3 regions of the Mesorhizobium sp. M0047 genome follow, and region 1 is predicted to be linked to each of the others. Evidence: riboswitches for the same ligand, from Rfam matches in the RefSeq annotation. Region 1 holds a riboswitch; each other region holds the start of a gene.
The links. Region 1 has a riboswitch for cobalamin ahead of metE (5-methyltetrahydropteroyltriglutamate--homocysteine S-methyltransferase). Riboswitches for the same ligand answer to the same signal wherever they lie in the genome.
Positions count from the first base shown of each region.

Region 2: linked by a shared signal. The riboswitch ahead of NKJ89_RS13035 (CbtB domain-containing protein) and the one ahead of metE (5-methyltetrahydropteroyltriglutamate--homocysteine S-methyltransferase) in region 1 are both predicted to bind cobalamin.
Region 3: linked by a shared signal. The riboswitch ahead of NKJ89_RS14150 (aromatic ring-hydroxylating oxygenase subunit alpha) and the one ahead of metE (5-methyltetrahydropteroyltriglutamate--homocysteine S-methyltransferase) in region 1 are both predicted to bind cobalamin.

Region 1 is NZ_JAMYUW010000042.1:21,435-25,577, forward strand. Features, by position in the region: gene metE (5-methyltetrahydropteroyltriglutamate--homocysteine S-methyltransferase) at 1-2,143, opposite strand, end outside; cobalamin riboswitch at 2,239-2,440, opposite strand; gene NKJ89_RS28750 (alpha,alpha-trehalose-phosphate synthase (UDP-forming)) at 3,009-4,143, opposite strand, start outside.
Region 2 is NZ_JAMYUW010000011.1:69,452-73,594, reverse strand. Features, by position in the region: gene NKJ89_RS13045 (heparan-alpha-glucosaminide N-acetyltransferase) at 1-871, opposite strand, end outside; gene NKJ89_RS13040 (MFS transporter) at 1,096-2,295, shown strand; cobalamin riboswitch at 2,421-2,617, shown strand; gene NKJ89_RS13035 (CbtB domain-containing protein) at 2,654-2,833, shown strand; gene NKJ89_RS13030 (CbtA family protein) at 2,849-3,616, shown strand; gene cobU (bifunctional adenosylcobinamide kinase/adenosylcobinamide-phosphate guanylyltransferase) at 3,789-4,143, shown strand, end outside.
Region 3 is NZ_JAMYUW010000012.1:89,260-93,402, forward strand. Features, by position in the region: gene NKJ89_RS14145 (FAD-binding oxidoreductase) at 1-845, opposite strand, end outside; gene NKJ89_RS14150 (aromatic ring-hydroxylating oxygenase subunit alpha) at 892-2,139, opposite strand; cobalamin riboswitch at 2,255-2,456, opposite strand; gene NKJ89_RS14155 (DUF680 domain-containing protein) at 2,966-3,163, shown strand; gene NKJ89_RS14160 (DUF680 domain-containing protein) at 3,235-3,444, shown strand; gene NKJ89_RS14165 (DUF680 domain-containing protein) at 3,525-3,761, shown strand; gene NKJ89_RS14170 (ABC transporter ATP-binding protein) at 3,844-4,143, opposite strand, start outside.

The sequences.
Region 1 (4,143 bases):
GACCGATTTCGTTCGGATATTTGGAGCTCGTGAAGGCGTCCAACAGTTCCATCTTCGAGCGCGACGTCTCAATCGAAATGACATCCGCATCCATTCCAGCGATCGCCTGAATGATCTCGTTGAACTCCGAATAGCACATGTGGGTATGAATTTGAGTCGCGTCCTTTACACCCGTTGAAGCGATCCGGAAACATTCGACAGCCCAGTCGAGATAGACTTTCCAATCAGATTGGCGCAGTGGCAATCCTTCGCGAAAGGCGGCCTCATCGATCTGGACCATCCTTGCGCCGGACCTTTCGAGATCCGTCACTTCGTCGCGGATGGCGAGCGCGATCTGGCGGCAGGCTTCGGAGCGGGGTACGTCGTCGCGAACAAAAGACCAGTTGAGAATGGTGACTGGGCCTGTGAGCATTCCCTTCACGGGCTTTTCCGTAAGCGACTGGGCGAATTGCCACCAGCGCACTGTCATCGGATTGCGCCTCGATACGTCGCCGAAAATGATGGGGGGACGCACGTAGCGCGACCCATAGCTTTGTACCCAGGCATGCTGGGTGAGCGCGAAGCCGGACAACTGCTCGCCGAAATGCTGTACCATGTCGTTTCGCTCGAACTCACCGTGCACCAGCACGTCCAGCCCGATCTCTTCCTGCCAGCGAATTGCAGCCTCGATCTCCTTCTTCAGGAACGTCTCATAGTCGACATAGCTCAGCTGGCCCTTCGCATGAGCGGCCCGCGCCTTGCGTACCTGCGGCGTCTGCGGGAAGGACCCGATGGTCGTCGTCGGGAACGGCGGCAGCCCGAGTGAGCCGGCTTGGACTCTGGAGCGCTCGCCAAATGCGCTCTCTCGTCGCTTCGCGCTGTCCTCAATGCTAGCGATCCGCCCCTGAACAAGCGGGTCATGGATCCTCGTGGATGTCACGCGCGTGGCGGCAGCCTCGGCAGACGCTTTCAACGCGCCTGCCACCGCATCCCTGCCTTGGGACAGGGCCCGGGCCAGCAAGACCAGCTCGTCGGTCTTCTGGGCCGCGAAGGCGAGCCACGACCTGATGTCGGCGTCGAGTTCCGTCTCCATGCGCAGATCGATCGGCACATGCAGCATCGAGCAAGAAGGCGCGATCTCGACGCGGTCCAAGGGCCAGCCGGCGACGATCGGTTTGATGCGGTCGAGAATGGCGGGCAGGTTCGCACGCCAGACGTTGCGGCCATCGATCAAGCCAAGCGAGAGCACCAGATCCTTCGGAGCGAGCCGACCCACCGTTTCCAGCTGCTCGGGAGCGCGCACGAGATCAATATGCAGCCCGGCCAAGGGTAGAGAAACCGCGGTTTCGAGATTGTCTCCCAGCGACCCGAAATACGTAGCCAGCATGATCTTCAGCTCGGGCGCGGCTTTCGACAGCTGGCCATAGGCGAATTGGAACGCAGCTCGTTCGTTCGGGTTCAGATCGAGGACAAGCGCTGGCTCATCGATCTGCACCCAGTCGGCTCCCGACAGCTTCAGCCTCTGCAGGACTTGCTCGTAAACGGGCAGCAGCCGCGGTAGGAGCGCGATGGGACCGAACCCCTCGGCAGGCGATTTCGCCAGCTTGAGGAAGGTGATGGGTCCAAGGATGACTGGGCGTGTGTGGATGCCGAGAGCTTTAGCCTCGAGGAAGTAATCGACCGGCTTCGATGACGAGAGGGCGAACGTCTGATCATCATCGAGTTCCGGCACAATGTAGTGGTAGTTGGTGTCAAACCACTTGGTCATTTCCATCGCGGTTACACCAGGTCCATGAGCCTCCTCCTGGTGACCAGCGTGTCCACAATCCTCCGTCTGACCCTGGTTGCCGCGCGCCATTGCGAAGTAGATGTCAAGTGGGACCTCGCCGCTATTCCAGCCGTAACGGGATGGAACGGCCCCGACCATGGCTGCGGTGTCGAGCACATGGTCGTAAAGCGAGAAGTCGTTCGACGGGATTTTCGACACGCCGCGATGGCGCTGCTCTTCCCAGCTAGCGGCACGGAGCGCCTTCGACGTCGTGAGAAGGTCGCCAGCGGACGATGTTCCGGACCAGTAGCTTTCAAGCGCGAATTTCAGTTCTCGCCGACGACCGAAGCGCGGCACGCCGAGCGTTGCTACAGGAATTTCCTGAGAGTCAGTCATGTCATACCCCGATGGTTGGGGCGTCGATGACAAGGAAGGCGCTAGCAGGCCGGCACGAACGCCGGCTTGCAGCGGCCACCGAGACACCCCGCCCGTGGACGTAATTCGCCGTGGCAGGTCTCCTGGCTCGCGGGGTCATAGCCTCTACCCGTCTTCCTGAGGGTATTCGCCTCAGTGACATGAGTGGGATTGGCTCGCCGCTAACAGTTGCGGGGGCAGCGCCGGCATTGCACCGGCTTCCCTCTTAGCTCCGCTGCGGCAGCGCCGCACGCGAGAACCACGACACGCAGACAATCACAGCAGTCCGCTCTTTTGTCAATGACGCATAACGAAATGTTTATGTCGTTATGTGATTTCGCTTTTACGCTTGTCTAACATTGTGAAATATTCAGTCGCCCATTGGCGGCGCTGCTCCGCTGCCACCATTGTCCAACTAATGGATCCCTGTCGGGCTGCGACATCCCTCGCAGGTCGCCGATGAAGGATTTCGGACAAGACTTCAAGCGCGTGACAACGTCATTAGAATGCAGAAGATCGCATTGGTGGCGATGTTTAACGATGCGGCCGCAAGCCGTGCGTGCGTGGTAGAAGCGGTTTTCTCGGAGTGAGCGCCAAACCGTGGTCCGAGGGGAATTGGCACGCCAGTCGTCATCACGGGTGACTAGGCAATCGTGATGACTCCGCTCGGCGGCAAGAGACCACACTGACGGAGCCTGGCTCAAGGGTCTGATGCAAAGCCCGACTGTGGTCCCGATAAGCCGCTTAAGCCGCATTCAGGCGGTCAGGATAAGTATCTCTCTCTCCAAGCGCTCGGCATTGAGGGATGCGCAAATGCAGGCAAAGCTCGCGTGCTTCATATTCTGCATCATACGATCGGCAGGACCCAGTTTTTATCCAGTGCACGCGTCAGCGCGGTGTGCAATTCTGGCTCGGTCCGATACGAAGGCATTTGGGCCTCGCTGATCCAGCCCAAGCCAACATAGTGGAAGTGATCCGCAGGGACCGTAACCCGGCTGCTGTCCAGTTGCCGAACGAAGTCCGCTGACCAATGGTGGATCGTATACGCTTCAAGTTTGTCCATCATCCTCCGCCAGCGTTGGATGCGTTCTTCGCGCGGCATGCTGGCCGCTCTTGAGATCGCGGTAGCTATCTCGTCGGAGAGCCTCGGATTTACCAGCAGGGCGTCCTCGCCGAAGTCTTCGGCCGCGCCGGCAAACTTCGATAACACCAGAACGCCAGGGTCGCTCGGATCTTGTGCAGCAATGTATTCTTTCGCCACAAGATTCATGCCATCGCGCAACGGCGTCACAACGCAAACACGCGCGGCTCTGTAAAGACCCGCGATCTCAGCTTGGGTGAACGACCTGTTCTCATAGATAATCGGCATCCACTCGTCCGTGCCATGCCGGTTGTTGACTTGATTGACGAGTCTTTCGACGTCGCGCCGATATTCGCTGTACGCTTGGATGTCGCCACGTGAGGGAGTTGCGATTTGCAAGAGCGAGACACGTTGCGGCTCGACTGCCAGCAGATCGAAAGCTTTAATCCGATTGTCGATGCCCTTGGTGTAGTCGAGCCGATCGACGCCGATAACTAGCTTTGCTCCACCAAGTTTCAACTGCGAAATGTAGGCTTTCTGCGCCTCAAGCGAATCTGCGGCACACTGTTCGAATTGCTTCGGATCGATACCTATAGGAAAATTTTGGCATTGCGTCTGGCCATGGTCCGAGAAAACGACCCCGTTCTTGCTCTCCAGCCCCAAATGAGATTGGACACAGGCGAGGAAATTGCTCACATCACGGTCGGTCTGGAAACCGAGCAGATCATACTCGAGCATACATTTCATTAGCTCGCCAGAATTGGGCACGCGCTCCATCATGTCAGACTCGGGCCATGGCGTATGCAGGAAATGGCCGATCGGCCGGTCAATGCCGAGTCTGTGCAAATCAGCGCCGAGCGGCAGGAAATGGTAGTCATGAACCCAGTAGACTGCGTTATCT
Region 2 (4,143 bases), on a different contig from region 1:
CCTCGAGCGTATCGAGCATGCAGACACAGTAGCTTGAACAGAACTCGGTGTCGCGCGACTGCTCGCAGGACAGCTGGCAGGTTTTGAGGAAATTCACCTGCGGGGTTTCGACCTGCGCCGGCATGATCTGCGAGAACAGCCAAACGCAGCCGATCAGCAATGGCTGGTGGATCAGGTAGAAGGCCAGGCTGTGCCGGCCGATGAAGACCAGCGGGTTGGCCCAACGCCCGGTCTTGAGGTTCGCCAGCCACGTCAAGACACCCGCGCCCGCGGCAAGCCTGGCGGAGCCTATGCCGAAAAGCACAGCGCCGAACCATGGGAACAGTGGAACGTAGTCGTTGGAACGCGGATTGATCGCCGACAGGCCGACCCACCACAGCCATGGATGGTCGAAGGCCTCGAAGCGCAAATAGACCGGCGCCGCGATGACCAGCGCGGCAACCACCATGGTCAGCAAAGCCGGCAGGCGAAGAAACAGCAGGCCGAGCAGGCTGGCCAGCGCAATCTCGTGCAATATGCCGAAGAAGATGAAGCCGTCCGGGGTGGCGATGCGGGTGACGATCGAAATCGCGATCGCGGCTCCCGCGACCATGGCGAAACGCTTCCAGAAGCCGTTCCAGCGGATTTTCTTGCCGTGGGCGAGGTACAGGCTGACGCCGACCAGGAACAGGAAGGTCGAGGCGATGCAGCGCGCGTAGATCTTCCACCAGCCGAAGGCGGTCAGGCCGGGATCAGTGTAGCCGAAGAATTCCAGATCCCAGGTGAAATGGTAGCTCGCCATGGCGATCAGCGCGATGCCGCGCACGATGTCGATGACGACGATGCGCCTTGGTCGATCCTGGACGGGTGCGGTCGGCGTTTGGATGGTCATGGTCTCGCATTCTGTTTCGGCCCCGCAAAACGACTATCACGGTTGCACCGGGCAAAAGAAGGCCGGGCGTCTGACAACGCGGACAGGATCAGGCGCCGCTTTAGGCCAGTGGCGGAAAGCCTTTGGCCGACTTCGTTTTTTGCCGGGTACGCGTCGGTTTCCTCTTATTGGCGCAGGGATCGCCACGGCAGATTTGGTCCGATAGATTCTGCTTTGGGGAAGCAATGTCCACCCATGTGCGCCATCCGATCTGGCTTCCGGCCCTAAAGGCCGCGGACGCGCGCACCTTCGCCTCGCTCTATGCAGTCGAATCCTTCGCCCGCGCCACGGTGTCGAGCGTCATCCCGATCCAGGCCTATGAGATCCTGCACAACGAGCAGATCGTCTCGATCCTCTACACCGTCGTGGCGATGCTCGGCCTGTCGGTGACGCTCTTCATGCCAATGCTGATCCGCCGCTTTGCGCGGCGCTGGGTCTACACCGCTGGCGCCTGCCTGCTTGCCATCGGCTCGCTGTTCTTCGTCACCCATACGCTTGCCGGGCAACTGGCCGGCATGCTGTGCCGCGTGATGGGCGCCAGCGCGCTGTCGATCACGCTCAACCTCTATATCATGGACCATATCCGCAAGACCGATTTCATGCAGGCCGAATCGCTGCGCATGGCGTGGTCGATGTTGGCGTGGACCGGCGGGCCGACGCTCGGCATCTTCCTCTACACGCACTTCGGCATCTATGCCGCGCATGGCGCCGTGGCGATCTTCGCCCTGGCCTTGCTGGCGCTGTTCTGGACCTACCGGCTCGGCGACAACCCGTCGATCCGCCCGGGCAAGACGCGCCCGGTCAACCCGCTCGCCAATATCGGCCGCTTCGTCGCGCAGCCCAGGCTCAGACTGGCCTGGCTGATCGCTTTCGGCCGCTCCTGTTTCTGGACGACTTTCTTTGTCTATGGGCCACTGTTCATGGTCATCACCGGCGAAGGCAAGCTGGCCGGCGGCGTGCTGGTTTCGGCCGGCAACGCGCTGCTGTTCATGGCCATCTTCTGGGGCAAGGCGGGAAAGCGCTTTGGCGGCCGCAGGACGATGACATTTGCCTATTTCGCCATGTCGGCCATGCTGCTGGCGGCAGGCTTCGTCGGCGAGACCGTGCCGCTGCTCACCGGCGCCTTCCTGCTTGGCGGCGCCTTCTTCACCATCGCGCTCGACGCACTCGGCTCGACCGCCTTCATGCGCTCGGTGCGCTCCTATGAAAGATCGCAGATGGCGGCGGTCTACCGGACCTATCTCGACTTTTCCGAACTGACGCCGCCGCTGGTCTATTCGGTGGTGCTGGCGTTTTTCGGCCTAGGCTCGGTGTTCGTCACGCTGGGCCTGCTGGCTGCGGTCTGCGGCTTCGTGACGTGGCGCTATCTGCCGAAATCGCTTTGATCTTCAGGGCTTTGGTGGAAGTGCCGCATGCCAAGGTGCCTGCGGCAGCGGAGGCCCTCACTGGCACGACGCATTCGCGATGGTTGCCGCCGGAATTTGGTTTGCTGGAGGCGAGGATTCTGCCTATAGTCGGCAATGTCGTCGGTTCCATTTTGGAGCCAAGAGGGAATGCGGTGAGGGCGAGTTTCGCCCAATGCCGTGGCTGCCCCCGCAACTGTGTGCGGTAGTCCTCTCCATATGCCACTGAAGATTTCTTCTTCGGGAAGGTGGGGAAGGGCGCTGATCCGCGAGCCAGGAGACCTGCCGGCGACAGGAAACTGACTTCGATGCCCTCGGGTGGAGGGCGAAAGGACAAGACATGACTACTGCTTCCGTCTCCCTCGGCGCCTCCGTCTCCTCGCAGTCGCGCTTCATGCAGCTCGCGCTTGCAGCGCTGCTCGGCGTTTTCGTGATGGGCTTTGTCGGCTTCTCGCATATCGATGCGGTCCACAATGCGGCTCACGACTATCGCCATTCGATGGCGTTTCCCTGCCACTGACGAGGATCTGACATCATGAACCTGTTTCGCAACGTCGTGTTCATCGCGGCGATCGCAGGGCTCGTGGCCGGTGTCGTTCTCGCCGGCATGCAGGCCTACGCTACCGTGCCGCTGATTCTGAAGGCGGAAGTCTACGAACAGGCTGGCGGCGGGCATCACCATGACCATGCCGCTCCGGCCGCAACGGATAGCAATGCCATGAGCTCTGCCGCTCCGGCAGCGGAAGCCGCCCCGGCCGCCGAAGACGAGGGTTGGGCGCCGGCAGACGGTTTCGAACGTTTCGCCTTCAGCGTGCTTGCCAACATCGTCACCGGCATCGGCTTCGCCTTGATCCTGGTCGCGGTTTCCGAATTCGCCGGCGGCATCGGTGGCTGGCGCCAGGGCGTCTTCTGGGGGCTGGCCGGCTTTGCCGTGTTCACGCTGGCGCCGGGCCTAGGCCTGCCGCCGGAACTGCCGGCCATGCCAGCGGCCGATCTGACCGAGCGCCAGATCTGGTGGTGGGCGACCGTAGCGATGACCGCGGCCGGGCTCGGCGTGATCGCCTTCCGCAAGTCGCTGCCGCTGGCGATCCTGGCTGTGGCCTTGATCGTCGCTCCGCACATCGTCGGCGCGCCGCAGCCCGGCAGTTACGAGACGGCGATCCCCGAAGGCCTGCACCACCAGTTCGTGGTGGCGGTGACAGTGACCAATCTGGTGTTCTGGCTGGTGCTCGGCGCGGTCGTCGGCGTGGTGCGCGGCCGCTTCACCGGCACCGCGACCAGCCTGCGCGACAGCTTTGCCTGACAGCAAGGCACTGACCTTCCTCATCGGCGGTGGGGGGGGGGGGGCGGGGGCGGCCCCCCCCCCCCCCCCCCCCGCCCCCCCCCGCCGTCTCCCCTCTCCCGCCCGCCCCCCCCCCCCCCCCCCGCCGCGCCGGCGGGCCCCCCCCCCCCCCCCCCCCCCCCACGCCGAAACCCTGGCGACGGCCTTGCCCTCGCCATGGACCTATATCGCGACGGCGCAAGCCTATGACGATGAGATGCGCGAGCGCATCGCGCTGCACCGCTCACGCCGCGGCGAAGGCTGGACGACCATCGACGCACCGCTCGATCTTGCCGGCGCGCTCGCGGCGTTGCCCGACAACCAGCCGGTGCTTGTCGACTGCCTGACATTGTGGCTGACCAATCATATGCTGGCCGAACATGATCTCGAGCTGGAATGCCGGCGACTGGCGGAGGTGCTGTCGCGGCCGCGCGGGCCCTGGTTCGTGGTGTCCAATGAAGTCGGGCAAGGTATCGTGCCTGACAACGCACTGGCGCGCCGGTTTCGCG
Region 3 (4,143 bases), on a different contig from region 1:
GTCACGGCTTCGATCGGGGCGACGGCGTCGTCTCCCGCCGGCAAAGCGAACGGCGCCGGGATCTCCTCCACGGCCGGCGCCGCAAAGCTCTCCTGATGGTATTTCGTCATGTCGAAGCCGGCGGAGTCCAGCATGCCGCGCACGGCGCGCATGAAAGGATCGGGGCCGCAGCAGAAGATTTCGCGCTCGCGGAAATCGGGCGCCAGCAGCGGCAGCCTGATGGCGTCGATGCGGCCCATATGGCCGAACCAGCCCTCTCGGCTCGAACGCTCCTCGATCATGAAACCGAGCGACAAGCCCGGCATGCGGCTGCCGAGCAGTTCGAGCTCCTTGCGGAAAATGATCTCTTCCGGGCGGCGCGCGCAATTGACGAAGCCGACATCGGTCCATGGCGCACAGTCGTTCAGCCAGCGCAGCATCGACATCATCGGCGTCACGCCGGATCCGGCCGAAATGAACAGATATTTGGCCGCCGGGTGACTGTGCAGCGAAAAATCGCCGGTCGGCCCATAGGCCTTGACGTGCGAGCCGGGCGTCAGATGGTCAAACATCCATCGCGTGCCGGTGCTGCCGGCTTGCGCCTTCACCGTCACTGCGATCGAGAACGGCCGCGATGGCGAGGACGACAGCGTATAGGTGCGCATCAGCGGCCCGTCCGCAGTCGGCAGTTCCAACGTCACGAACTGGCCCGGCTTGTAGCGGAACCAGGTCTGGTTGTCGGAGCGGAAGGTGAAGGTCTTGACGTCAGGCGCTTCGTCGCTGACGCCGATCACCTCCAGCACCTGCAGCCTGTCGTTCCAGGGCGTCATCTGGTCGAGATGGCGATAGAGGCCAAGATCCGTCATCGCATTCATCCTCTCTTGTCCCTCATGTTTTGTGCATGTGATGCAACTAGGCGACGCTGCGCAGCGCCGGCCTTCCACCTTCGGCGAGGCGCGGGCCGATGAACGACGCGTACCATTCGACGAACTGGATCACGCCACCCTCATGCAGCTCCGAATAGGGGCCTGGTTCATAGGCGGGCGACAGGATGCCGAGGGCATTTTCCTCAACGATGCGGCGGTCTTGGTCGTTGGTTTCGGTCCACACATGGGTAAGGTCTTCGATGGTGTAGTCGACACCCTCGACCGCGTCCTTGTGCACCAGCCATTTCGTCGTCACTGCCGTTTCCGTGGCGCTGATCGGCACCACCCGGAACGTCACCGCGTGATCGATAAGGATGTGGTTCCATGTCGTCGGATAGTGATAGTGCATCAAGGTGCCGATGCGATCGGCGGAGACAGCGTCGGAGAGGTTCTTCTTCACCGCCAGCTTGCCGCTCATGGTGTAGCTGACGGCATCGCGCAGCAGCGGCGCGCGGGTGGCGCGATACTGCCCGGCCGGATCGATGCGGAATATGCTCGGCAGTCCGACGGCCTCGCATTTGGCCCAATGCGCGACCATTTCGGGGTCGCTGTCGGCGCCGTTGACGCCGGTCACGGTCGGAGCCTCGGGGAAGGTCTTGCACAACTCGGGATGATTGGCGACGCAGTGATAGCACTCGCGGTTGTTTTCCCAGACCAACTTCCAGTTGCCCTTCTCGATGATCGTGCTCTCGAAGGCGACCTTTGCTTCCCGCAACCGGTGCGGCAGCAGATAAGGTTCGATCATCGCCCGCATCGGCGCGAAATCCGCTGGCTCCTTGGCCAGGCAGATGAAGATATAGCCGCCGACGCTCTCGCAGGCGACCGGCTTCAGACTGAACTCACTCTTGTCGAAACCGTCGGCCATCTGACGGGCGAACAGCAAGCGGCCGTCGAGCTCATAGGTCCACTGGTGATAGGGACAGACAAGCTTTGCCGCAGTACCCTTGTCGGTGTTGCAGACGCGACTGCCGCGATGGCGGCAGGAATTGTGGAAGGCGTTGATCTTGCCTTGCTGGTCACGGACAAGAACAACCGGATAGTCGCCGATCTGCACGGTAATGTAGCTGCCCGGCTTCGGCAGCTCGCAATCATGGCCGATGAACAGCCAATCGCGATACCAGATCAGCTCCATGTCCAGCTTGAAGTAGTCTGGATCGGTGTAGAAGGGCTGCTCTAGCGAAAAGCCTTGCCGACGGCTGTTCAAGAGCCTCAGCATGTCGTTGCGAATATCCATGTCCTGTCCTCGTTATCTAAGGACTGAACTGGTGGTGACGGAGGAAGGATTGGACGCAGGCCGGCGAGGCGCCGTGCATGCACTATCCACCTCTTGATCGCCCACCGCGATCAGTCGAGTCTAGAAATCTCGGGCTGGTTTCCGGGCTTTGGAGTTGTCCTTGCGGACGATCGCGACACCTTCCCAGGCAGTTGCCCAGTGGTCTCCCGTTGCGACTTGAACTCCACCACCGTTGCGGGGGCAGCGCCGGATTTTGACCGGCTTCCCAATTCTCCGCCCCGTCGTCACGAAGCGGCACCTGAGATGGCATGATCTAACCACGATCGCTGGCGCGTCATCGGCATGAAAACGACATCGTATCCATGCGGCGCGACACGCGTGCGAAACGTTCGGGTTGGCGATTGCCGGGCTGAAATCCTATCTCTTCGGCAGCCATCGCCACTTGCAATCTCCTCGAAAGCCAACCCTTGCTGGCGGCCAAAAAAGGCTAACGGTTTCGAAAAGTGACTATTAGCTGATTCTAAAATCGAACCGAACGGTTCGTTTCTGTTGACGGTGCGTGCAGGACGTTGTGAACGCCGGGCCTTGGCAACAGTTAGTGATCCAGCGGACGGTTTTGCTTAAACCATTGAAAAATATAAATAATAAGTAGCGTGTGGAAGCCCTTGGCACAATTTCAAGTAGCGGAATCATGGTCCACACGAAACAACTTCGTGATTGGAAAAGGCGAGGATGCCCTCCCACATCGGGGCTGTCCGAACGACGCGATTTCATTTCCAAGACACGCCGCTAGACGGACGAAAAAGAAGATACTGGAGTACAAAAAATGAAAAAGATCATTCTCACTGCCGCCGCCGTTCTGGCCATTTCCGGCAGCGCCTTCGCTAATGGCAGCGACCACTACGGTTCGAACGCCCCGGCAGCCACTGCCGTCGACAGCTCGTACACCGCTTCGGTCAAGAAGTCGGAACCGGCTGCTCAGACGCCTGCCCAGGGCAGCGACCGTAACCTCTTCGGCCACTAACAACCAATTCCCAGTTGACAGCGGGTTCGCCCGCCGTCCTGGCGAAATCCAGAAAATTCAGGAGACTTGAAATGAAGAAGATCATTCTTGCTACCGCCGCTGTTCTGGCCATCTCGGGTAGCGCTTTCGCCGCTAGCGACAACTATGGTTCGAACGGCGCCAACCAGCCTGCCACCACCGCCGTCGACAGCTCGTACACGGCTTCCGTCAAGAAGTCGGAGCCGGCCACGCAGGCGCCTGTCAACCATGGCAGCGACCGCAACCTGTTCGGCAACAACTAACATCCGATCAAAACCAACATCCGACAGCGATGCTGCGGGTTAACCCGCAGCATCGAATTCGAGAATACGGAGTGTCAAAAATGAAAAAGATTGTTCTTACTGCCGCCGCTCTTCTGATTGCCGCCGGCAGCGCCTATGCCCGCAACGACAACGTTGGTGGCACCGATATCAACAAGCTGGCGACCTCCAACGTCGACACCACGCCGACGTCTTCGGTGCGCGACACCGGTTCGCCGGTCTACAAGCTGCTCAATTCGTCGGGCGACGTACCGAAGTCCGCCCCTCAGGGCAGCGACCGGAATCTCTTCGGCCGCTAACAGCCGAAGCTGATCTCCAAACAAGAGCGGCGGGCAGGCCCGCCGCTCTTGTTTTTGCAACGTGCAGTCTCATCATGGAACCTCAGGCCGCCTTAGCCTCTGCTTCGTGAAGCGCGAAGGACCGCCCATCCGTGTCGAAGATATGCAGGTCTTCGGCATTGGCGCTCAGCCGCAATGTCGAGCCGCGCTTGACCTCGACATTGCCGGGCAGCTTGGTCACCAGTGGCAGATCGGCGCGGCCGATGTCGACATAGACAAGCTGGACCTCGCCGAGCTGCTCGACATAGTCGACCGTCCCTTCGAACAGATAGTCCGCACCGCTGGCAATGATCAGGTCCTCCGGCCGCACGCCAAAGCTCACCGCGGCGCCCTTTGCCGAAGC